One region of the Streptomyces sp. NPDC001507 genome, then DNA from elsewhere that is predicted to be linked to it. Evidence: riboswitches for the same ligand, from Rfam matches in the RefSeq annotation. Region 1 holds a riboswitch; each other region holds the start of a gene.

Region 1 (7,495 bases):
CGGTGGAGACGGCCCTGAAGTTCGCCCGTTTCGCCACCGGCAGACCCCGCGTCCTCTACTGCGACCACGCCTTCCACGGCCTGACCACCGGCTCGCTTTCGGTCAACGGCGAGGACGGCTTCCGGGACGGCTTCGCCCCGCTGCTGCCCGACACCGCCGTACCCCTCGGTGACCTGGACGCGCTCGCCCGGGAGCTGAAGAGGGGCGACGTGGCCGCCCTGATCGTCGAGCCGATCCAGGGCAAGGGCGTGCACGAGGCGCCGCCCGGCTACCTGCGGGCCGCACAGGAGCTGCTGCACAAGCACAAGGCCCTGCTCATCGCCGACGAGGTGCAGACCGGCCTCGGCCGCACCGGCGACTTCTACGCCTACCAGCACGAGGAGGGCGTCGAGCCGGACCTGGTGTGCGTGGCCAAGGCGCTGTCCGGCGGGTACGTCCCGGTCGGCGCCACCCTCGGCAAGGACTGGATCTTCAAGAAGGTCTACTCCTCCATGGACCGCGTCCTGGTCCACTCGGCCAGCTTCGGCGCCAACGCCCAGGCCATGGCCGCCGGTCTCGCCGTCCTCTCCGTCATGGAGAACGAGCAGATCGTCGCCAATTCCCGGGCCGTGGGGGAGCAGCTCAGGTCCCGGCTCGCCGCCCTGACCGACAAGTACGAGCTGCTCGCCGAGGTACGCGGCCGGGGCCTGATGATCGGCATCGAGTTCGGCCGGCCCAGCTCGCTGAAGCTGCGCAGCCGCTGGACCATGCTGCAGGCCGCCCGCAAGGGCCTGTTCGCCCAGATGGTCGTCGTACCGCTGCTGCAACGGCACCGGATCCTCACCCAGGTCTCCGGCGACCACCTGGAGGTGATCAAACTCATCCCGCCGCTGGTCGTCGACGAGTCCGACGTGGACCGCTTCGTGGACGCCTTCACGGACGTCATGGACGACGCCCACAGCGGCGGCGGCCTGATGTGGGACTTCGGCAGGACGCTGATCAAGCAGGCGGTGGCCAACCGCTAGCCTTTTGCCTGCGAGGCAAAAAAATTGCCTCGCAGGCAAAGCTGCGGCTGAATGGAGGCATGAGCTCCTCCGAGAACGAGCGGGCGGGCGGGCCGGTCGACGACCTGCCCGCCGTCGCCCCGCAGCTGCGCTCCCTGCGCCGCCGCGCCGGCCTCACCCTGGAGGCCGCCGCCCGCGACGCCGGTCTGTCGCCCGCGCACCTGTCCCGGCTGGAGACCGGGCAGCGGCAGCCCTCGCTGCCGATGCTGCTCGCGCTCGCACGTGTCTACGGTACGACGGTATCGGATCTGCTGGGGGAGACCGTCGCCGACCGGGACGCGATCGTGCGCGCCGGCGACATGGAACCGACCCGCGCCGGCGGCTGGACGTACTGGCAGGCCGGGGCGTCCGGCCGGGGGATGCAGGCGCTGCGCGTCCGGGTGCCGTACGGCACCCAGGGCGACATCGTGCGGGTGCATCCCGGCGAGGAATGGCTGTACGTCCTGCGCGGCCGGCTCCGGCTGCGCCTCGGTGACACGACCCATGTGCTCGCGCCCGGCGACAGCGCGCACTTCGACTCGCTGACCCCGCACCGGCTCGCCGCCGAGGACGGGGACGGGGTCGAGCTCCTGTTCGTCCACACCCTGCTGCAGAGTCCCACGGCCATGCTGTGCCTGGGACCCGGCACCGGCATCCCTGGAGAGCTGCCATGAGCAATATCGAGGAGAAGTTCCCCCGGTCCCTGTGGATCCGGCTGGTCATCTACCTCGCCGTCGGGCACGTCCTGGCCGGCTTCCTCTACCTGCTGTTCGCGCTGGGCGGCAACAGCTGACCCGCCGCCCGCCGCCAGGCCTCAGTCGAGCAGGCGCCCGCGCAGCCGCTCCCTGGTCTCCGGGGTCAGCTTCAGGCCCTGCTCGAGGTAGGCGTCGACGTCGCCCCACGTCTCGTCGATGCTCTCGAAGGCCGCCGCGAGGTACTCCGCACGGGCGTCGAAGAGCGGGCTGAGCAGCTCCATCACCTCGGGGCTGTACACGCTCTCCCCGCTGCCGCTGCGCTTCACCTTGTAGCGGCGGTGCTTGGCGTTGGACTCCAGGTAGTCGGCGAGGATCGCGTCCCGCTCCACACCCACCGCGAGCAGCGTCACCGCTATGGAGATGCCCGCCCGGTCCTTGCCGGCCGCGCAGTGCATCAGCGCCGGGACGCTGTCCTCGGCGAGCGCGTGCAGCACGCGCGAGTGCTCGTCGGTGCGGTCCTTGACGATCGTGCGGTACGAGGCGACCATCCGGGCCGCGGCCTTGCCGTCGCCCAGGAGCCCGCGCAGCTGCTCGATGTCACCCTCGCGGACCATCGTCCAGAACTCGGCGCCGTGCGCCGGGTCGGTCAGCGGCAGGTTCACGTTCCGCGTGCCGGGCAGCTCGACGTCCGGGCCCTCCAGCTTCTGGTCGGCCGCGTTGCGGAAGTCGAAGACCGTGTGCAGGCCGAGCGAGGCGAGGAACTCCGTGTCCTCCTCGGTCGCGTGCGCCAGATGGCCACTGCGGAACAGCACGCCCGGTCGCACCCGTCGCCCGTCCACGGTCGGCAGGCCGCCCACGTCACGGAAGTTGCGCACACCGGCCAGCTCGGGCTCGGTCGACGGGACCTGCTGCGTCACGGGGGGCTCCTCCCGGTCGGCCCCGTCGGCGCTGCTCGTCGACGGGCACTGGACCGACCATACGACATCGGTTTCCACGGGCAATGAGTTGTCCACAGGCATCGCCTCCGCGGCCCGTGCCCCTTGCTTCCGGGGCCCGTAGCCGTTGATGATGTTGGGGCTTGAGCGGATCTGTTGGCCCCTGTGTGAGGTTTCTCGATGGTGGACATCGCCGAAAACGGTCGTACCTGGCTGCTGTCAGGCCCCGGCAGCAGCTACGCGCTGCATCTGACGGAGACCGACGAACTGCTCCACCTGCACTGGGGGCCGAGGATCCGGCTCGCCGACGCCGAAGAGCTCACCACCCGGGTCCTGCCCGGCTACTGGCCCTTCGAGTCCCCGCTGGACGGCCGCGAGGAGTACCCCGTCGAGGGCGGCCCCCGCTTCGTGCGCCCCGCGCTGTCCGTGCGGACCGAGGAGCGCCGGGGCACCGAGTGGACCTTCGACACGTACGAGGTCGAGGACGACGAGCTCCGGCTGCGCTTCACGGACGACGGCATCGTCATCACCCTGCACTACCGGATGCGCGGCGACGTCGTCGAGCGCTGGGTGAGCGTAGCCAACGAGGCACGCACGCGCGTGGAGCTGCTGCGCGCCGACCCCGCCACCTGGACGCTCCCCGACCGCGAGGGCTGGCGGCTCTCCCAGCTGCACGGACGCTGGGCCGCCGAGTCCCGCCTCACCAGGGCCCCGCTCACCTACGGCGAGAAGGTCATCGGCAGCCGCCGCGGCCACACCGGCCACCAGCACCTGCCCTGGGTCGCCCTCGACACCGACGCCACCGAGGAGCGCGGCGAGGTCTGGGGCTGCGCCCTCGGCTGGTCCGGCTCCTGGCGGATCGCGGTCGCCCAACTTCCCGACGCGCGCGTGCAGATCACCGGTGGCGCCGGCTACGACGACTCGGGCCTGCTGATGCTGGCCGAGGGCGAGTCGTACACCAGCCCGGTCTTCGCGGGCCTGTGGACCGACGGCGGCTTCGGTGGGGCGAGCCGCGCCTGGCACGCCTACCAGCGGGCGTACGTCATCCCGGACGCCGACCAGGACCGGCCGGTGCTGTTCAACTCCTGGGAGGCCACCACCTTCGACATCTCCGAGGAGCAGCAGGCCACCCTCGCCCGCCGAGCCGCCGCGATCGGCGTCGAGCTGTTCGTGGTCGACGACGGCTGGTTCGGCGCCCGCACCAGCGACCGCGCCGGCCTCGGCGACTGGACGCCCAACCCCGACCGCTTCCCCAAGGGCCTCAAGCCCCTCGCCGAGTACGTGCACGCCCTCGGCATGCAGTTCGGCATCTGGGTCGAGCCCGAGATGGTCAACCCGGACAGCGACCTGTACCGCGCCCACCCCGACTGGGTGCAGTACCAGCAGGGACGAAAGCGCACGGAACTCCGCAACCAGCTCGTCCTCAACCTGGCCCGCGAGGACGTCCAGGAGTACCTCTGGGGGCAGCTCGACGCCCTGCTGTCCAGCGCCCCGATCGACTACGTCAAGTGGGACTTCAACCGCTGCTTCACGGACGCGGGCTGGCCCGGCGAGCCCTACCCGCAGCGCCTGTGGGTCGACCACGTGCGCGGCCTGTACGCCCTGCTCGACCGGATCCGCGCGGCCCACCCGAACGTCGCCATCGAGTCCTGCTCGGGCGGTGGCGGGCGGATCGACCTCGGGATCATGAGCCGTACCGACGAGGTGTGGACCTCCGACAACACCGACCCGCTGGACCGGCTCGCCATCCAGCACGGCTTCAGCCAGATCCACCCCGCCCGGGTCATGTCGGCCTGGGTCACCGACAGCCCGAACCACCAGCTCAACGGCCGGATCAGCAGCCTGCGTTTCCGGTTCGTCAGCTCCATGGCCGGGGCGCTCGGGGTCGGCGGCGACCTCTCGCAGTGGACCGAGGAGGAGCTGGCCGAGGCCGGGCGCTGGGTGGAGCTCTACAAGGAGATCCGGCCCCAGGTGCAGCGCGGCGAGCAGTTCCGGCTGCGGCCGCCGGCCGGCGGGCTCAGCGCGGTGCAGTACACGCTCGGCGACGAGACCGTCGTCCTGGCCTGGCTGCAGGCGCAGAGCTACGGCGAGCCGGCGCCGGCGCTGCGGCTGCAGGGGCTCGACCCGACCGCGTCGTACGAATGCCGCGAAACGGGCGAAGTGCATCGGGGTGCCGTGCTGTCGCACCACGGGCTGCGCACCGGGCTGAAGGGTGACCTGGACGCGGCGGTCTTCCGGCTCCGCCGGGTCTGACGCATACGCCCGAATTGGAACCTTCGTCATAACTTGCTCTGGAATAAGCGGACGTGGTGTGACGTGCGTGAGGAGCGTCATATTCGTGACCGTCCGTCGCGCGTCATGCTCACGTAATCCTGATGTTCCGCAAGCGAATTGGAAATGCGACTGGGGCCGGAATTCACGGAGGGTGACCGGAACTTCCCTTTATGGATCACGTCGGAACCGGACGGCCGGAACCGGGTGCTTGTCCACGTCCGTCTTACTCGCTTACGTTCGCCGCACATCCGGTCGGAACGCCGAATCCTGCCGCCGCCCGGAGTCCCCACACACACTCACCCGTGCCCGGCAGGAGCGGGGGACCCACCAGGTATGACCGCCTGTTCCGGTTCCCGGGACGGCTCGGGGTGCAGCCACTTCCTTGTGGCCGGGCAGCTCCAGCCCGAACCCGACAGCTCACCTCGCAGGCGCAGGAGAGGAATGCGCCATGCCCGCGAAGGGTAAGCACCGCCGTCCCAAGTCCCAGCGCCTCACCCGTTCGATGGCCGTCGCCGGAACCGGTGGCGCCGCGCTGGCTCTGCCGCTCATGGGAGCCACCGGCGCCCACGCGGCCACCACGCAGTCCCTTTCCGAAAAGACCACCCAGTCGCTTCCCGTGGCCGAGAAGGCCGCGGTGAAGGAGGCGCCCGCAGGGCATTCCGGCGCCGCGCATTCCGCGCATCGGATCTACACGGTGGTGCCCGGCGACTACCTCTCGAAGATCGCCCGCGACCAGAACGTCCGCGGTGGCTGGCACCGGCTCTACGCCGACAACCGGCAGGCGGTCGGCGGCAATCCCTCGTTGATCCACCCCGGCCTCAAGCTCACCCTCGGCGGCCGGCACGCCGCGCCGACCGACTCCGGCTCTCGTCCCGAGGCGCAGTGGAGCCCGCAGTCGTCCACCTCGTCCTCGGTCACCTCCTCGGACACCTCGGACGTCTCGGGTGATTCGGCCACGACCGCCGCCGGCTTCACCCTCCCGGTCGCCGGTGGCGCCATCGGCACGGGCTACCACGTGGCCGGCAGCATGTGGTCCAGCGGCTACCACACGGGCGTCGACTTCGTCGTCCCGACCGGCACCCCGGTCAAGGCCGTCGGCGCCGGCACCGTCGTCACGGCCGGCTGGGGCGGCGCCTACGGCAACCAGGTCGTCATCCGGCTCGCCGACGGCTACTACGCGCAGTTCGGCCACCTCTCCGCCCTGTCCGTCTCGGTCGGTCAGACCGTGACCGCGGGCCAGCAGATCGGCCTCTCCGGCGCGACCGGCAACGTGACCGGCCCGCACGTCCACTTCGAGATCCGCACCACCCCCGACTACGGCTCGGACGTGGACCCGGTCGCCTACCTCCGCTCCAAGGGCGTCACCGTCGGCTGACCCGGCAGGCCCCGACCTCCGGCATTCCGGGGCCGCTCCACACGCGGCCCCGGAATCAGGATCGACACGTCAACGCCGCTGGTCAGGGACTTATTCCAAGATTGGCAAAGTATTTAGCAGTGTCTTATCTCACCGAGCGTCAACCCCTTATTACGGTCGCGTAGGTCACAGCCGAAGGTGAATCATGGCCCGACGTGGGAGACGATTCGAAGAGTGACAATGCATCAGTGATCGGGTCGTACGCAGCGGTGGGGGACAGCTTCACCGAGGGCGTGGGAGACCCCGGCCCCGACGGGGCGTTCGTCGGCTGGGCCGACCGGTTCGCGGTACTGCTGTCCGACCGGCGGCCCGAGGGCGACTTCAGCTACACCAACCTCGCCGTACGCGGGAAACTGCTCGACCAGATCGTGGCGGACCAGGTGCCGCAGGCCCTGGAACTCGCCCCGGACCTGGTCTCCTTCTGTGCGGGCGGCAACGACATCATCCGCCCCGGCACCGACCCCGACGAAGTGGCCGAACGGTTCGAGCGGGCCGTGGCCCGGCTGACCGAGGCCGTCGGCACGGTGCTCGTGACCACCGGCTTCGACACCCGCGGCGTGCCCGTCCTCAAGCACCTGCGCGGCAAGATCGCCACATACAACGGACATGTCCGGGCCATCGCCGACCGGTACGGCTGCCCGGTCCTCGACCTGTGGTCCCTCAAGACCGTGCAGGACCGGCGGGCCTGGGACGGCGACCGCCTGCACCTGTCTCCCGAGGGGCACACGCGCGTGGCGCTGCGCGCCGGTCAGGTGCTCGGCATCGAGGTGCCGGCCGACCCCGACCAGGCATGGCCCCCGCTGCCGCCCCGCGGCACCCTGGAGGTCCGCCGCGACGACGTGCACTGGGCCCGCGAGTACCTGGTCCCCTGGATCGGGCGCCGGCTGCGCGGCGAGTCCTCCGGCGACCACGTGACGGCCAAGGGCGCGCTCTCCCCGGACGACATCAAGATGCGGATCGCTTCCGTGGCCTGAGGCGGAGCCGGCGGGTAAGGGGTGGCCGCACTGCGGGCCGCCCCTTACTGCTGCTCGGGCAGCCCCAGTTCGCGCGCCAGCGCCTCGTCGGCCCAGGCCTGGGCCCTGGCCCGGGGTACGGCGCCCGGGTACGAGGTCAGCTGGACGGCGAGCCCGTCGAGCAGCGCGGTCAGCCGCAGCG
Region 2 (7,495 bases), on a different contig from region 1:
ACGACGGCTGCTGGGTCGCCGGCTCGGACGGCTCGGCGCTCTGCGTCTCGGCCGGCGGCTCGGACGGGCTCGCGGTCTCGCTCGGCCGGGACGGCTCCGCGCTCTGGGACGGCGGCTGCTCGTCGGCGCCCGCGCCGCACTTGCGGCCGGAGTTGATGCAGTCGACCATCTTCCGCATCAGGCTCTCGTCGAAGACGTTGATGAAGTCTCCGTGGTCGGTGACCGGCTTGTGCAGCTGCTCGGGGAACGAGTCCACCGCGAACAGCGGGACCGTACGGCCGCCGTCCTGGAGGCTCGGCGCGGCCACGGCGTAGACGATGCGCTGCACCAGCTGCGGGATGGCCTGGAAACCGGCCGGGCAGCTGCCGTCGGGGCCTTCGAACGCCACGTGGGTGCGGTGGTTGGCGCTGTCGATGTTCCGGCCGTCCCAGCAGCTCTGGAACCGGAACGTGCGCACGACGTCACTGCCGGAGGGGCAGAGCGGGTACTTGTCCTTGAGCTGCCGGTCCTCGTAACCGGTGCAGCTCCAGGAGGCGTTGGCGTTGGCCGGGCCGTTGACGAACGCCTTGGCGTCGCCGGTGATGATGCGCAGCAGCCGTGGCATCTCGGTGACCTTGGAGGTGGGGTTGCCCTCGAAGGTCAGCGTGACCTGCTTCGCCGTGACGATCTGCCCGGCGTTGCCCTCGGTGCCGCCGCCCGGCTTGTCGGCGTCCCGTTCCTGCTTGCCGTTCTGCAGCCGCAGCACGGGCCAGTAGTACGTGGACTTGTCGCCCTGGTCCGCACAGCTGGTCTGCGCGTTGGCCAGGTCCTGGTCGCTGGCGAAGGCGTTGTTGGACTGGTTGCCGATGTAGTCGTGGAAGTGGTGGGCGCCGTTGGAGACGCCGGGCGCGACGATGACGTTGTCCGAGTTGAACAGGCCGTTCGCGTTGACGCCGCAGCTGGAGGAGAAGGTGCCGGTGGAGCCGCCGGGCTGCTCGGCCGGGGTGGAGACGTTGGGCTGGACCGAGGTGATGTCCGCGTAGTCGGCGGCGACCGGCCCGTTGCCGCCCTGGCCGCCGGCGCCGGTGCCCTGGCTCGGCGCGGCGCTGCCCTGGCCGCTCTGGCTCGGCGTGGCACTGCCCTGGGGAGCCGCCGACTGCCCGGCGTCCTGGTTCGAGGAGCGCAGGGTGCAGGCGGCGAGGTCGTCGAGGCCCTGCGGGCGGTCGCCCTCACGGCCGATGGCGTCGGCGATGCGCTGGAGCGACTCGGACCGCTCCGCCTTCAGCGGGTCGATGATCGTCTGGCCGGCGAAGCCGGGGTTCTGCTCGATCTCGGCCGCGGACTGGGTGAGTTGCTGGTAGGCGGCGGCGATCTGCTGGTCCAGCTGGGCGAGTTCACGGTCGACGTCCGCCCGGGCGCCGTCGGGAACCGCGGTCAGCCGGCTGCCGACGTCGGGGCAGTAGATCGTGGGCGCGGACAGCACCTGGCCGGTGGCGACCTGCCCCTGGCCACCGCCGTTCTCGGTGGCCGAGGCATAGACGTTCACCGCGACCAGTCCTCCGCCGCCGAGCATCAGGGCGACCGCTGCGAAGGTCGCGCGCTGTGCGCCGGTCGGGCGTCTGCGCCTGTTGCGTCTCAAGGTCGTTCCCCTGCGTGTCGTGGGCGGCCGGGCATGGAAATCCCCCGCTCTATACGGCCCACGGCGCCACCGTGTTCAACAGACCCACGAATTCACGGTGACCTCACAGAAAGCGCGTGCACCGGAACAGGCGAACGCGACCGACGGCAACGCCCCGGTGACCCTGCGAATGCAATGGATGCGCGCGAAATGCCGTTCCGTACGGTCGAGTTCCGAACGCTAAGACGAACATCACAAATACGTATCGGACATTAGCCACTTCAACCTTCACACGAGTGACACAAGTTGGCTAAGTTGACGGGCAAGCCGCTCGGCTCCCCCCGGCGAATCCCGTCGGGCCGCGCGGCCTCCGCCGAGTCCGGTGCCCCTCAGGGGCTGATCCGGAGCCGGGGACCCAACCGACCACTGGGGTGAATCGGCCGCCGTCCGCAAGGGCAAAGGCCGTAGGGCATGCCTTCCGGATTCGACCGCCCGAACCCGACAGCTAACCCGGTAGGCGGAGTACGGAAGGAGCACGACCCCTCAATGGCGCCCGAGAGCCGTGACGAGGTTCGACAGCGGATCGACAGCCTCTACGACCAGGCCGAGAACGCCACCGGGAACTACAACGCCACCCGTGCGATGAGCGGGGGCTCGCGCTCACGCGGCGTCCCGCTGTTCAAACGGCCCCGTCGTGACGACCCGGGCCTCGACAACATCGCCCGGGAGTGGTTCGAGGGGGCGCGCTCGAAGCTCGGGCCGAGCGTTCCGGCCGCGCTGCCCTCCGACCGGCAGCCCGCCCGGTCCGGCCCGCGGCGGCCCGTCAGCGCCATGGCCGCCGACCTCCTCGGCCAGCTGGAGGACTCCGGCCCGGCCCGGCTGGAGCTGACCGCGGGACCGTCCGCACAGAGCGAGATCGAGGTCGTCCGCGAGCTGCCGGCGCGCCCGAAGCTGGAGTTGACGGCCGGGTCCGCCGCAGCGCTGCCCGCGGGGACCCCGGGTGCGCCCAGGGCGCTGCCCGCCGCCGGGCAGCAGCGGCCCACGCCGGGTGCCTCGAAGACCAGGAACCAGCTCAAGCTCGCCAAGGCGCGCGAGGTGCTGTCCCAGCGCACCGGTCAGCGCGCGATCGCCGCCCTCGACGCGGCCCCGGCCCCTGTCACCCAGGGTGTTCCGCAGTCGCCCAGCCCCTGGCCGGCGCCCGAGGCCCAGGCCCCGCCGCAGCAGTGGCAGGCTCCCGCCGCCGGCATACCGAACCAGCGCACCGGCAGCGGCTCCGCCCGGTCCGACTCCCCTGCCGCCACCCGCGCGCTCCCGGCGGTGACCGAGACGGGCGGCATCCCGATCGTGTCCCCTTCGGACACCGGTACCTTCCGCATCATGACCCCGGGGGGTGCCGACCGTGCCCCGACCCGGGCCGCGGCCGACATGGGCGGTTTCCGCCTCATGACCCCGGGCGGCTCGGGCGGCGGGACCTACCAGAGCGCGCCCGCCATGGACACGGGCGCCGCCCAGGCTCCGGCGCCGGTGGACACCGGCTCCTTCCGCATCATGACGCCGGGTGCCACGGGCTCGTTCCCGATGCCGACGCCGGCCGACGCGGGCGGCTTCCCGACGGCTGATCCCATGGCGAGCACCAGCGTCTTCCCGACGGCGGACCCCATGACGGGCAGCAGCGCCTTTCCGACCGCCGACCCAATGACGGGCACCAGCGTCTTCCCGACGGCGGACCCCATGACGGGCACCAGCGCCTTCCCGACCGCCGACCCGATGACGGGCAGCAGCGCCTTCCCGACCGCGGCTCCCACGAACAGCGGCGCATTCCCGACCGCGGCGCCCGCCGCTCCCGCCCCGGCCCCCAGCCCGATGGACGCCGGCGGTTTCCGGATCATGTCGCCGAACGCGGCCGCCTCGTACACGGACGTTCCGCCGGTCGCCGCCGACACGGCCTACGGCACCGGCGGGTACCCCGTGACGGCCCCCGCCGTCCCCGCCCCGCCCACGGCCGCCATGCCGATGGCCGCCATGCCGATGGCCGCTCCCTTCGCCGCCGCACCCGCCGCCGACATGGCCGGCGCCTATCCGGCGGGCATGCAGGCCGGCGCTTATCCGGAAGGCATGCAGTCCGCCGACGGCGCGTACGCCTACGCCGCCAGCATGGCCATGCCCACCGCGATGGCCGCGCCCGCCGCGGCGATGCCCGCGCCCATGGCCATGCCGATAGCGGCACCCGCGGCAGCCCCCATGATGGCGCCGATGGCAGCCCCCATGGCGGCACCCCCCGCACCGCCGACCGCCGCGATGCCGCCGGCCATGACCGCGCCGCCCGAGGCGATGACGGCTGCCGCGCCCGCGATGGCGATGCCCATGGCCGCCCCCGCCCCGGTCGTCACCGCTCCGCTCCCCACCACGCCCCTGCCGACCGCGCCCCCGCAGGTCCCGGCCCCGGTGCCCGCCGCAGCCGCGCCGGTGCCCGGCGGCTACGCCGACGCCGGTGCCTTCCTCCTGCCGGGCGTCGCGGCCGAGGCGGGCAAGGCGATGAAGGCGCTCGCGTTCGCGCGGGAGCAGATCGGCCGGCCGTGTGTCTGGGGCGCGACCGGGCCGGGGGCGTACGACGCCTCCAGCCTGACCCAGGCCGCCTGGCGCGCCGCCGGCGTCACGCTGCCGCGTACCGCGGCGGAGCAGACGCTGGCCGGCACCCCGATCACGCTGGCCGCCGTCGAGCCGGGTGACCTGGTCTTCTTCTTCGACGACGACAGCCACGTGGGGATCTACGCGGGCGGCGGCACGATGGTGCACGCGCCGAGCCCCGGGGCGCTCATCCGCGAGGAGTCGATCTACAACGCCGGGGAGTCGGCGATCCACCGGGTGATCCGCCCGGCCTGACCCCGTGGCCGTCGGGCTCACACCCTCCGCCGCCGGGTGCGCCAGCTCTCGTGGTGGTCCAGGAGGGTCTGCTCGACGGGCCGGTAGGCGAGGCCGAGTTCGCGGACGCTGCGGCCGTTGTCGACGCGGAAGCGGATGCCGAGGTGCTTGCGTATGTAGTCCTGGGTGAGGCCGAAGAGCGGGCCCAGGACGCGTACCGGGCCGTGCGGGAGCGCGGTGCGCGGCAGGCGCGGGTCCCAGGGGTGGCGGGTGCGGATGATCCGGGACATCTCGTGGAAGGACGTCATCGTCTCGTTGGCCACGATGTAGCGGCCCCTGGCCGCCGGGTTCTCCGCGGCCGCGATGTGCGCGTCGGCCACGTCACGGACGTCCGCGGTGGTGAAGCTGAAGTCCGGGGCGCCGTAGCAGAAGCAGCCCTTGAACAGCTCGTCGAGCAGGAAGAGGCTGCCGGACTCGGAGGCGGGCGTGAGGGAGGGGCCGAGGACCAGGCCGGGGTTGACGGAGACCAGGCGCCAGCGGTCCTGGGCGGCCTCGGCCTCGCGGGCGGCGCGCTCGGCGACCGTCTTGGCGTAGTGGTAGGGGTTGTTCGCCACGGTGCTGGTGGTGTTGAAGTACTCCTCGGTCAGCACCCCGCCGGCCATCTCGCGGACGTCGGCGTAGTCGCCGAAGATCGCGCCCACGGTGGAGGTGAGGACCAGGGTCTCCACCTCCGGCGTGCGCTCGACGCCGCCGAGCACGTTGCGGGTGCCGAGCAGCGCCGGGTCCACCACGTCCCGCTGACCGTCCTCGATCCGTTCCGGCATCAGGAACGGCGAGGCCACGTGGAAGACGGTCACGCAGCCGCGGAACGCCTCGTCGAAGGAGCCGTCCTTCAGAAGGTCCGCCTCGAACAGGGTGAGCCGGCCGGGGAAGGCCTCCTGGAGCTCCCACAGGGGCCGTACCTTCGCCGTGTCGGAGGCGCGGCGGACGGTCGCCCGGACCCGGTACCCGCGCTCCAGCAGCCGCCGTACCAGGTGGCTCCCGACGAATCCGCTGCCGCCGGTCACCACGACGGCCGTCTCCCCGCGTGCTGCCACGCTCTCACCCCTCGCCCTCCGGCCACCGCGCCTCGGTGCGCCGCAGAGGACAGGGTGGTGCATGTGACGTGTGCCCGCCAAGCACCCGGAAGCCACCGGGCCGCCCCCGAGGCCATAAGCCGGACCCGATACACGTCATAAGATCGGCTTATGAGGTCATAGGGCGGACCCGCGTACTAACTTAGGACTGCCTTAGTTTAGGCTTCCCGTTCGAGATCGCTTGTCCTCACTCGAAGGGAACCTGATCATGCCGCGCCCCCTGCGGGTAGCCATCGTCGGAGCCGGCCCCGCCGGGATCTACGCCGCCGACGCCCTGCTCAAGTCCGCGGTGGCCGCCGAGCCCGGCGTGTCCATCGACCTCTTCGAGCGGATGCCCGCCCCGTTCGGCCTGATCCGCTACGGCGTCGCCCCCGACCACCCGCGCATCAAGGGCATCATCACGGCCCTGCACCAGGTGCTCGACAAGCCGCAGATCCGGCTCTTCGGCAACGTGGACTACCCGGCCGACATCAGCCTCGACGACCTGCGCACGTTCTACGACGCCGTGGTCTTCTCGACCGGCGCCACCGCCGACCGCGAGCTGCGCATACCCGGCATCGAGCTGGACGGCTCCTACGGCGCCGCCGACTTCGTCTCCTGGTACGACGGCCACCCGGACGTGCCGCGCACCTGGCCGCTGGAGGCGGAGAAGGTCGCGGTCCTCGGCGTCGGCAACGTGGCCCTGGACGTGGCCCGCATCCTCGCCAAGACCGCCGACGAGCTGCTGCCGACGGAGATCCCGCCGAACGTCTACGACGGCCTGAAGACCAACAAGGCCCTCGAGGTCCACGTCTTCGGCCGCCGCGGCCCGGCGCAGGCGAAGTTCTCCCCGATGGAGCTGCGGGAGCTGGACCACTCCCCCAACATCGAGGTCATCGTCGATCCCGAGGACATCGACTACGACGCGGGCTCGATCGAGACCCGGCGTGGCAACAAGCAGGCCGACATGGTCGCCAAGACCCTGGAGAACTGGGCGATCCGCGACGTCGGCGACCGCCCGCACAAGCTCTTCCTGCACTTCTTCGAGTCGCCGGCCGAGATCCTCGGCGAGGACGGCAGGGTCACCGGACTGCGCACCGAGCGCACCGCCCTCGACGGCACCGGCAACGTCAAGGGCACCGGCGAGTTCAAGGACTGGGACGTCACCGCGGTCTACCGCGCCGTCGGCTACCTCTCCGACAGGCTGCCCAAGCTGCCCTGGGACATCGAGTCGGGCACCGTCCCGGACGAGGGCGGCCGGGTCATCGAGGAGAGCGGCGGCCACCTGCAGTCGACGTACGTCACCGGCTGGATCCGGCGCGGCCCGGTCGGCCTCATCGGCCACACCAAGGGCGACGCCAACGAGACGGTGTCCAACCTGCTGGACGACTACGCGAACGGCCGCCTGCACACCCCCGAGGCGCCCGCGCCGGAGGCCGTGGAGGCCTTCCTCGCCGAGCGCGGCGTCCGCTTCACCACCTGGGAGGGCTGGTACCGGCTGGACGCCGCCGAGAAGGCGCTGGGCGAGCCGCAGGGCCGCGAACGCGTCAAGCTGGTCGAGCGCGAGGACATGCTCCGCGAGAGTGGCGCCTGAGGCGCTCGGACGTGACCTGTGGGAGGGGGCCGGCGCACTGCCGTCGGCCCCCTCTCGTGCGTCCTTCTCGTGCTTCTTGCTCATGCCTCCCGGCGGCGGGCACGGGGCCCGCCCCTTGCGGATGGTCGGGCGGGCCCCGTGCCCGGCACCATTCTGCGAGGCCGGCCGGATCAGGGGCACGGGTGAACCGGCGTCGTACGACGCACTCGGTTCGCACCCCGGGTGCGGGGCGCACTCGCCGTGCGCGGGCGACCCCCGCCCTATGAGACGCGCTCCCGGGCGGCGATACTGGAGGACGCACTCCCCTCCCACCAGCAGATTGGCCCA
Region 3 (7,495 bases), on a different contig from region 1:
GGGCGTACGTCGGGCGGGAACTTCGCCCGGCCCCCGCACGCTTGCATACAGTGGCAGGACCGGTAGAAAAACCGCGGTTCGGGACCGCTTCCGCGAGCGAAGGGACGTACATGCCCATGGGTCACACGACCACGGCCGAGACAGGCTCCGGGGGCCTGGCAGCGACCGAGCACCGCTTGGCCAACGGTCTGCGCGTGGTGCTCTCCGAGGACCACCTGACCCCGGTCGCGGCGGTCTGCCTCTGGTACGACGTCGGCTCCCGGCACGAAGTCAAGGGGCGTACCGGCCTGGCTCACCTTTTCGAGCACCTGATGTTCCAGGGCTCCGCCCAGGTGAAGGGCAACGGCCACTTCGAGCTCGTCCAGGGCGCCGGCGGCTCGCTCAACGGCACCACGAGCTTCGAGCGCACCAACTACTTCGAGACCATGCCCGCCCACCAGCTGGAGCTCGCCCTCTGGCTGGAGGCCGACCGCATGGGCTCGCTGCTCGCGGCCCTGGACGACGAGTCGATGGAGAACCAGCGGGACGTCGTCAAGAACGAGCGCCGCCAGCGCTACGACAACGTCCCCTACGGCACGGCCTTCGAGAAGCTGACCGCGCTCGCCTACCCGGAGGGCCACCCGTACCACCACACGCCGATCGGCTCGATGGCCGACCTGGACGCGGCCACCCTGGAGGACGCCCGCGCGTTCTTCCGCACCTACTACGCGCCCAACAACGCGGTGCTCTCCGTGGTCGGCGACATCGACCCGGAGCAGACCCTCGCCTGGATCGAGAAGTACTTCGGTTCCATCCCGGCGCACGACGGCAAGCCCACCCCGCGCGACGGCTCGCTGCCCGAGGTCATCGGCGAGCAGCTGCGCGAGGTCGTCGTCGAGGAGGTGCCCGCGCGGGCGCTGATGGCCGCCTACCGGCTCCCGGAGGACGGCACGCGCGCGTCCGACGCGGCCGACCTGGCCCTCACCGTCCTCGGCGGCGGCGAGTCCTCCCGCCTCTACAACCGCCTGGTCCGGCGCGACCGTACGGCCGTCGCGGCCGGCTTCGGCCTGCTGCGGCTCGCCGGTGCGCCCTCGCTCGGCTGGCTGGACGTGAAGACCTCCGGTGACGTCGAGGTGCCGGTCATCGAGGCCGCCATCGACGAGGAGCTCGCCCGGTTCGCCGAACAGGGCCCGACGCCCGAGGAGATGGAGCGCGCCCAGGCCCAGTTGGAGCGCGAGTGGCTGGACCGGCTCGGCACCGTCGCGGGCCGCGCGGACGAACTGTGCCGCTTCGCCGTCCTGTTCGGCGACCCGCAGCTCGCCCTGACCGCCGTCCAGCGCGTCCTCCAGATCACCCCGGAAGAGGTCCAGGAGGTCGCCAAGGCCCGTCTGCGGCCCGACAACCGCGCGGTGCTCGTCTACGAGCCGCTGTCCGCGGAGTCCGCGGAGCACACCCAGGAGGCGGGGCGCGGCGAGGACCCGGAGCAGGAAGCGACCGTAGAGGCCGGCAACGAGAACGAGGAGACGGCCAAGTGACCGAGCTCGCCACCATGGACTTCCACCCCCAGCCGCAGCCCGGCGAGGCCAAGCCCTGGGCCTTCCCGGCACCCGACCGCGGCACCCTGGACAACGGCCTGACCGTGCTGCACTGCCACCGCCCCGGTCAGCAGGTCGTCGCCGTCGAGGTGCTCCTGGACGCGCCCCTGGACGCCGAGCCGGCCGGCCTGGACGGCGTCGCCACGATCATGGCGCGCGCCTTCTCCGAGGGCACCGACAAGCACTCCGCCGAGGAGTACGCCGCCGAGCTCGAGCGGGCCGGGGCCACCCTCGACGCGCACGCCGACCACCCCGGCGTCCGGATCAGCCTGGAGGTCCCGGCCTCCCGGCTCGCCAAGGGCCTCGGGCTGCTCTCCGACGCCCTGCGGGCGCCCGCCTTCGCCGAGAGCGAGGTCGAGCGGCTGGTCCGCAACCGCCTCGACGAGATCCCGCACGAGCTGGCCAACCCCAGCCGCCGCGCCGCCAAGGAGCTCTACAAGGAGCTGTTCCCGTCGACCGCGCGGATGTCCCGGCCGCGCCAGGGCACCGAGGACACCGTCGAGAAGATCGACGCGGCCGCCGTCCGTGCCTTCTACGACCGGCACGTGCGCCCCGCCACGGCCACGGCGGTCGTCGTCGGCGACCTGACCGGCATCGACCTGGACGAGCTGCTCGGCGAGACCCTGGGCGCCTGGCGCGGCTCCACCGCGCAGCCCCGCCCGGTCCCGGCGGTGACGGCCGACGACACCGGCCGGGTCGTCATCGTGGACCGCCCCGGCGCCGTCCAGACCCAGCTGCTCATCGGCCGCGTCGGCCCCGACCGGCACGACCGGGTCTGGCCCGCCCAGGTGCTCGGCACCTACTGCCTGGGCGGCACCCTCACCTCCCGCCTGGACCGCGTCCTGCGCGAGGAGAAGGGCTACACCTACGGCGTCCGTTCCTTCGGGCAGGTCCTGCGGTCCGCCCCCGACGGCACCGGCGCCTCGATGCTCGCCATCAGCGGCTCCGTGGACACCCCGAACACCGGCCCGGCCCTGTCGGACCTGTGGACGGTGCTGCGCACGCTCGCCGCCGGGGGCCTCACGGACGCCGAGCGCGACGTGGCCGTGCAGAACCTCGTCGGGGTGGCGCCGCTCAAGTACGAGACGGCGGCGGCCGTCGCGGGCACCCTGGCCGATCAGGTCGAGCAGTACCTGCCCGACGACTTCCAGGCCACGCTGTACCGCCAACTGGCCGCCACCGGCACCGTGGAGGCCACCGCGGCGGTCGTGAACGCCTTCCCGGTGGACCGCCTGGTGACGGTCCTCGTCGGGGACGCGGCGCAGATCAAGGAGCCCGTGGAGGCCCTCGGGATCGGCGAAGTCACGGTCGTCGCCGCCGAGTAGCGGCACGCGCGTGCGGAGCCCTGGTGACCACCCGGTCACCAGGGCTCTGGAATGTCCGAATTGGGGCGGAGGTTGCCTGTCTGCCCTGTGGGATGTGCGACAAAAACCGTGATCCGTTTGAGCATTGAAGGTGGGCCCTCGTAGGTTCTTCCGGGCTGTCCGTCAGGCATCGCGCCGCGTCCGCGGCACCGGACAGCCATCGCCGAGTCCCCGTACGGCGCGAGCCAGGGGAGCCGGGGACCCACGCAGTCCCTGGGGTGAATCGGGCGCCCGCGCATGTCGCGAGGGGGTCCGTAGGAGACCTTCCTGCTCCGAACCCGTCAGCTAACCCGGTAGGCGAGAGGGAAGGAAAGGACCAGCCTCTACATGGCGTTCATGTGCGCCTCCGGGAAGCACCGTCGTCCCGGCCGGGTGAAGCGCACCACCGCGCAGGCCGCCGGCATCGCGGCCCTCACCACCACGGGTGTCATCGGCACCGTCTCCGCAGCCCCGGCGGTCGCCGCCGAGAACTCCGTGGAGCAGACCGGCCTCACCCCGGTCATCACGATCAGCGACTCCGTCGCCGAGCAGATCGACGCCCAGGCCGTCGCCCAGAAGGCGGTCGCCGAGCGCAAGGCGGCCGAGGAGGCCGCCCGGAAGAAGGCCGCGGAGCAGGCCAAGAAGGAGCGTGCTGCCAAGGCGCGCGCCGCCCGCGAGGCCGAGCGCAAGCGCCTCAACACCTTCGTCGCGCCGATCAGCGGCTCCTACGTCTCCACCGGCTACAAGACCGGCGGCTCCCTGTGGTCCTCCGGTGCCCACACCGGCATCGACTTCCACGCAGCGAGCGGTACGGTCGTGCACGCGGTCGGCACCGGCACGGTCGTCTCCACCGGCTGGGGCGGGGCGTACGGCAACGAGATCGTCATCAAGATGGCCGACGGCATGTACACCCAGTACGGCCACCTCTCGTCCATCGGCGTCTCGGTGGGGCAGCAGGTCACGCCGGGCCAGCAGATCGGGCTCTCCGGCGCGACCGGCAACACGACCGGCCCCCACCTCCACTTCGAGGCCCGTACGACCCCCGAGTACGGCTCCGACGTCGACCCGGTCGCCTACCTCCGCAAGCACGGCGTGAACGTCTGAGGGAGCCGGACGGCTGCGCTGAGGCCGACGTGGCCTCGGCCGGGTGCGGGTGCGTGGGGGTTGCTCGCGCAGTTCCCCGCGCCCCTTTCAGGGGCGTCACGGGCAGCGCCCCTTCAGGGGCGCGGGGAACTGCGCGACCGGCCACGACGCGCCCGCAGCCGACCACCGTGCGACAACAACTCGTGAGAAGTTCCGCAGCCCCGGCCCGTGCGCCGGGGCTTTCGTCGTTTTCGTGCCGCTGCTGTCCAAAATATATCCCTGGATTCCGGCCCCCCTTCGGAAATTCCGGCTCATTGCAATAGAGTCACGGAACGAGCGCCACTCGGCGGCGTTTCACGGGGATTAAGGCGGAGGTCGGACATGCGTATTCCGGCGCACTCGGTATGCACGGCGATCCGGGACGACATCGTCGCGGGTGTCTACGAGCGGGGCAGCCGGCTCACCGAGGAACTCCTGGCCCGTCGTTACGGGGTCTCGCGCGTCCCCGTCCGTGAGGCCCTGCGCACCCTGGAGGCCGAGGGCTTCGTGGTGACGCGCCGGCACGCGGGCGCGTGCGTGGCCGAACCGACCGAGCAGGAGGCCGCCGACCTGCTGGAGATGCGCATGCTCCTGGAGCCGCTCGGCGCCTCCCGGGCCGCCCAGCGCCGCACCGAGGCCCACCTCAAGGTGCTGCGCGGACTGGTCAGGCTGGGGCAGGAGCGGGCCCGGCGGGGCAACAGCGAGGATCTGCGCTCCCTGGGCGGCTGGTTCCACGAGACGCTCGCGCAGGCCTCCGGCAGCCACGCCCTGACCTCGACGCTCACCCAGCTGCGTCACAAGATCGCCTGGATGTACACCGTGGAGACGCCCGCCAACCCCGTGGAGTCCTGGACGGAGCACGGCGCCATCGTGGACGCGGTGGCGCGGGGGGACGGCGACCGTGCCCGGGCGATCACGGCCCTGCACACCGAACGCTCGACGGTCTCCCACCGGCTGCGATTTCCCGGCGCCACCGAACGGGCGAACGGTGTGAGGACTTCGCAACATCCCGTAAACATGTCGGGCCTGCGGCATTAACACGCGCGCCGTATACAAAGAGGTGTTATTCGGCGGGGCGTATTTTCGCTGCCCGAATTCAAGCGCGCCGGGAATTAACGGGCGCGCTCGTTTCGTATGCCCGCGGTAAAGTCGGGTGCCGGGTTTCCGTGAACTCCCGGGCGGGATCGTCGTAAAGCCGGGTGCGGGTTCCGTATGGGCGGCGGGGAAACGGCGAGGCCGCGCCGACCCCTGTGGGGGTGGCGCGGCCCCGGACGTGCGGGCGCAGGTCGCTCAGACGGTCTCGGGGAGCTCTTCGAGACCCTCGGCGACCAGCTTGGCCAGGCGGTCGAGCGCGGCGTCCGCGCCCTCGGCGTCGGAGGCGAGGACGATCTCCTCGCCGCCCTGGGCGCCCAGCCCCAGGACAGCCAGCATGGAGGCCGCGTTGACGGGGTTGCCGTCGGCCTTGGCGATCGTCACCGGGATGCCTGCGGCCGTGGCGGCCCGGACGAAGATGGAAGCGGGGCGGGCGTGGAGGCCCTCGGCCCAGCCGACGTTGACGCGGCGCTCAGCCATGTGATGCTGCCCTTCGGTGTTCAGGGTTGTCTAGACCAGTTTCCCATATCGTGAAGCGTGCCCGGAGGGGGCGTGTGCCCCTCCGGGTCGGGTCGCCGGACCGCGGCCTCGGTCCGACGTCCGTCCTCCACAGACTGCCTCGCGCCGTTGTCGGACGCGAGCCGTACTCTGGGGCCCATGCAGACCCCGGCGGACCCGCAGGACCGGCACGAGTACCCGTCCCACTGGGAGGCTGACGTGGTGCTGCGCGACGGGGGTACCGCGCGCGTCCGGCCCATCACCGTCGATGACGCCGAGCGCCTGGTCAGCTTCTACGAGCAGGTCTCGGACGAGTCGAAGTACTACCGCTTCTTCGCGCCCTACCCCAGGCTCTCCGCCAAGGACGTCCACCGCTTCACGCACCACGACTTTGTGGACAGGGTGGGGCTCGCGGCCACCATCGGCGGCGAGTTCATCGCAACCGTACGCTATGACCGCATTGGCCCGGGCGGGACGCCCGCCTCCGCGCCCGCCGACGAGGCCGAGGTCGCCTTCCTCGTCCAGGACGCCCACCAGGGCCGGGGCGTCGCCTCCGCCCTGCTCGAGCACATCGCGGCCGTCGCGCGTGAGCGCGGGATCCGCCGCTTCGCCGCCGAGGTGCTGCCCGCCAACACCAAGATGATCAAGGTGTTCATGGACGCCGGCTACACCCAGAAGCGCAGCTTCGAGGACGGTGTCGTCCGCCTGGAGTTCGACCTGGAGCCCACCGACCGCTCCCTCGCCGTGCAGCGCGCCCGCGAGCAGCGCGCGGAGGCCCGTTCGGTACGACGGCTGCTGGCACCGGGGTCCGTGGCCGTGATCGGCGTCGGCCGCACGCCCGGCGGGGTCGGCCGCAGCGTCCTCGGCAATCTGCGGGACGCCGGCTTCACCGGCCGCCTGCACGCCGTGAACCGGGCCTTCCCCGACGACCTGAAGGAGGTCGACGGGGTGCCGGCACACCGCTCCGTGCGGGACATCGACGGGCCCGTCGACCTCGCGGTGGTCGCGGTACCCGCCGAGCACGTCCCCGACGTCGTCACCGAGTGCGGCGAGCACGGCGTCCAGGGACTCGTCGTCCTCGCCGCGGGCTACGCGGAGAGCGGTCCCGACGGCCGCGAGCGCCAGCGCGCCCTCGTCCGGCAGGCCCGCACCTACGGCATGCGCATCATCGGCCCCAACGCCTTCGGGATCATCAACACCGCGGACGGCATCCGGCTGAACGCCTCCCTCGCACCCGAGATGCCCCGCCCCGGCCGCATCGGCCTGTTCGCCCAGTCCGGCGCCATCGGCATCGCCCTGCTCTCCCGGCTGCACCGGCGCGGCGGCGGCGTCACCGGCACCACCGGCGTCTCCACCTTCGTCTCCTCCGGCAACCGCGCGGACGTCTCCGGCAACGACGTCCTCCAGTACTGGTACGACGACCCCGAGACCGACGTCGTCCTCATGTACCTGGAGTCCATCGGCAACCCGCGCAAGTTCACCCGCCTCGCGCGGCGGACGGGGGCGGCGAAGCCGCTCGTCGTGGTGCAGGGCGCGGGGCAGGCGCCGCCGGGCCACGCGGTCCGGGCGACGCGGCTGCCGCACGCCACGGTGTCCGCGCTGCTCAGGCAGGCCGGGGTGATCCGCGTCGACACGATCACCGAACTGGTCGACGCGGGGCTGCTGCTCGCCCGGCAGCCGCTGCCTGCGGGGCCGCGGGTGGCGATCCTCGGCAACTCGGAGTCGCTCGGGCTGCTGACCTACGACCGGTGCCTCGCGGAGGGGCTGCGGCCGGCCCGGCCGCAGGACCTGACGACGCGGGCGAGTGCCGCGGACTTCCACCAGGCGCTGTCGCGGGCGCTGGCCGACGACTCGTGCGACGCGGTG

What was found. Region 1 has a riboswitch for cyclic di-AMP ahead of ACFY0K_RS24400 (peptidoglycan DD-metalloendopeptidase family protein). Riboswitches for the same ligand answer to the same signal wherever they lie in the genome.
Positions count from the first base shown of each region.
Region 2: it holds a riboswitch for cyclic di-AMP, as region 1 does, so the genes downstream of both, ACFY0K_RS03225 (NlpC/P60 family protein) here and ACFY0K_RS24400 (peptidoglycan DD-metalloendopeptidase family protein) in region 1, are expected to answer to the same signal.
Region 3: it holds a riboswitch for cyclic di-AMP, as region 1 does, so the genes downstream of both, ACFY0K_RS40220 (M23 family metallopeptidase) here and ACFY0K_RS24400 (peptidoglycan DD-metalloendopeptidase family protein) in region 1, are expected to answer to the same signal.

Region 1 is NZ_JBIAVV010000007.1:395,919-403,413, forward strand. It holds gene ACFY0K_RS24375 (aspartate aminotransferase family protein) at 1-1,004, shown strand, start outside; gene ACFY0K_RS24380 (helix-turn-helix domain-containing protein) at 1,064-1,696, shown strand; gene ACFY0K_RS24385 (DUF6126 family protein) at 1,693-1,815, shown strand; gene ACFY0K_RS24390 (tyrosine-protein phosphatase) at 1,837-2,634, opposite strand; gene ACFY0K_RS24395 (alpha-galactosidase) at 2,833-4,905, shown strand; cyclic di-AMP (ydaO/yuaA leader) riboswitch at 5,214-5,370, shown strand; gene ACFY0K_RS24400 (peptidoglycan DD-metalloendopeptidase family protein) at 5,375-6,301, shown strand; gene ACFY0K_RS24405 (SGNH/GDSL hydrolase family protein) at 6,529-7,314, shown strand; gene ACFY0K_RS24410 (TetR/AcrR family transcriptional regulator) at 7,359-7,495, opposite strand, start outside.
Region 2 is NZ_JBIAVV010000001.1:693,393-700,887, reverse strand. It holds gene ACFY0K_RS03230 (DUF1996 domain-containing protein) at 1-1,552, opposite strand, end outside; cyclic di-AMP (ydaO/yuaA leader) riboswitch at 1,959-2,133, shown strand; gene ACFY0K_RS03225 (NlpC/P60 family protein) at 2,144-4,480, shown strand; gene ACFY0K_RS03220 (NAD-dependent epimerase/dehydratase family protein) at 4,498-5,556, opposite strand; gene ACFY0K_RS03215 (FAD-dependent oxidoreductase) at 5,804-7,168, shown strand; gene ACFY0K_RS03210 (hypothetical protein) at 7,495-7,495, shown strand, end outside.
Region 3 is NZ_JBIAVV010000015.1:140,609-148,103, reverse strand. It holds gene ACFY0K_RS40230 (pitrilysin family protein) at 111-1,514, shown strand; gene ACFY0K_RS40225 (M16 family metallopeptidase) at 1,511-2,899, shown strand; cyclic di-AMP (ydaO/yuaA leader) riboswitch at 3,090-3,253, shown strand; gene ACFY0K_RS40220 (M23 family metallopeptidase) at 3,266-4,021, shown strand; gene ACFY0K_RS40215 (GntR family transcriptional regulator) at 4,382-5,077, shown strand; gene ACFY0K_RS40210 (HPr family phosphocarrier protein) at 5,330-5,611, opposite strand; gene ACFY0K_RS40205 (GNAT family N-acetyltransferase) at 5,789-7,495, shown strand, end outside.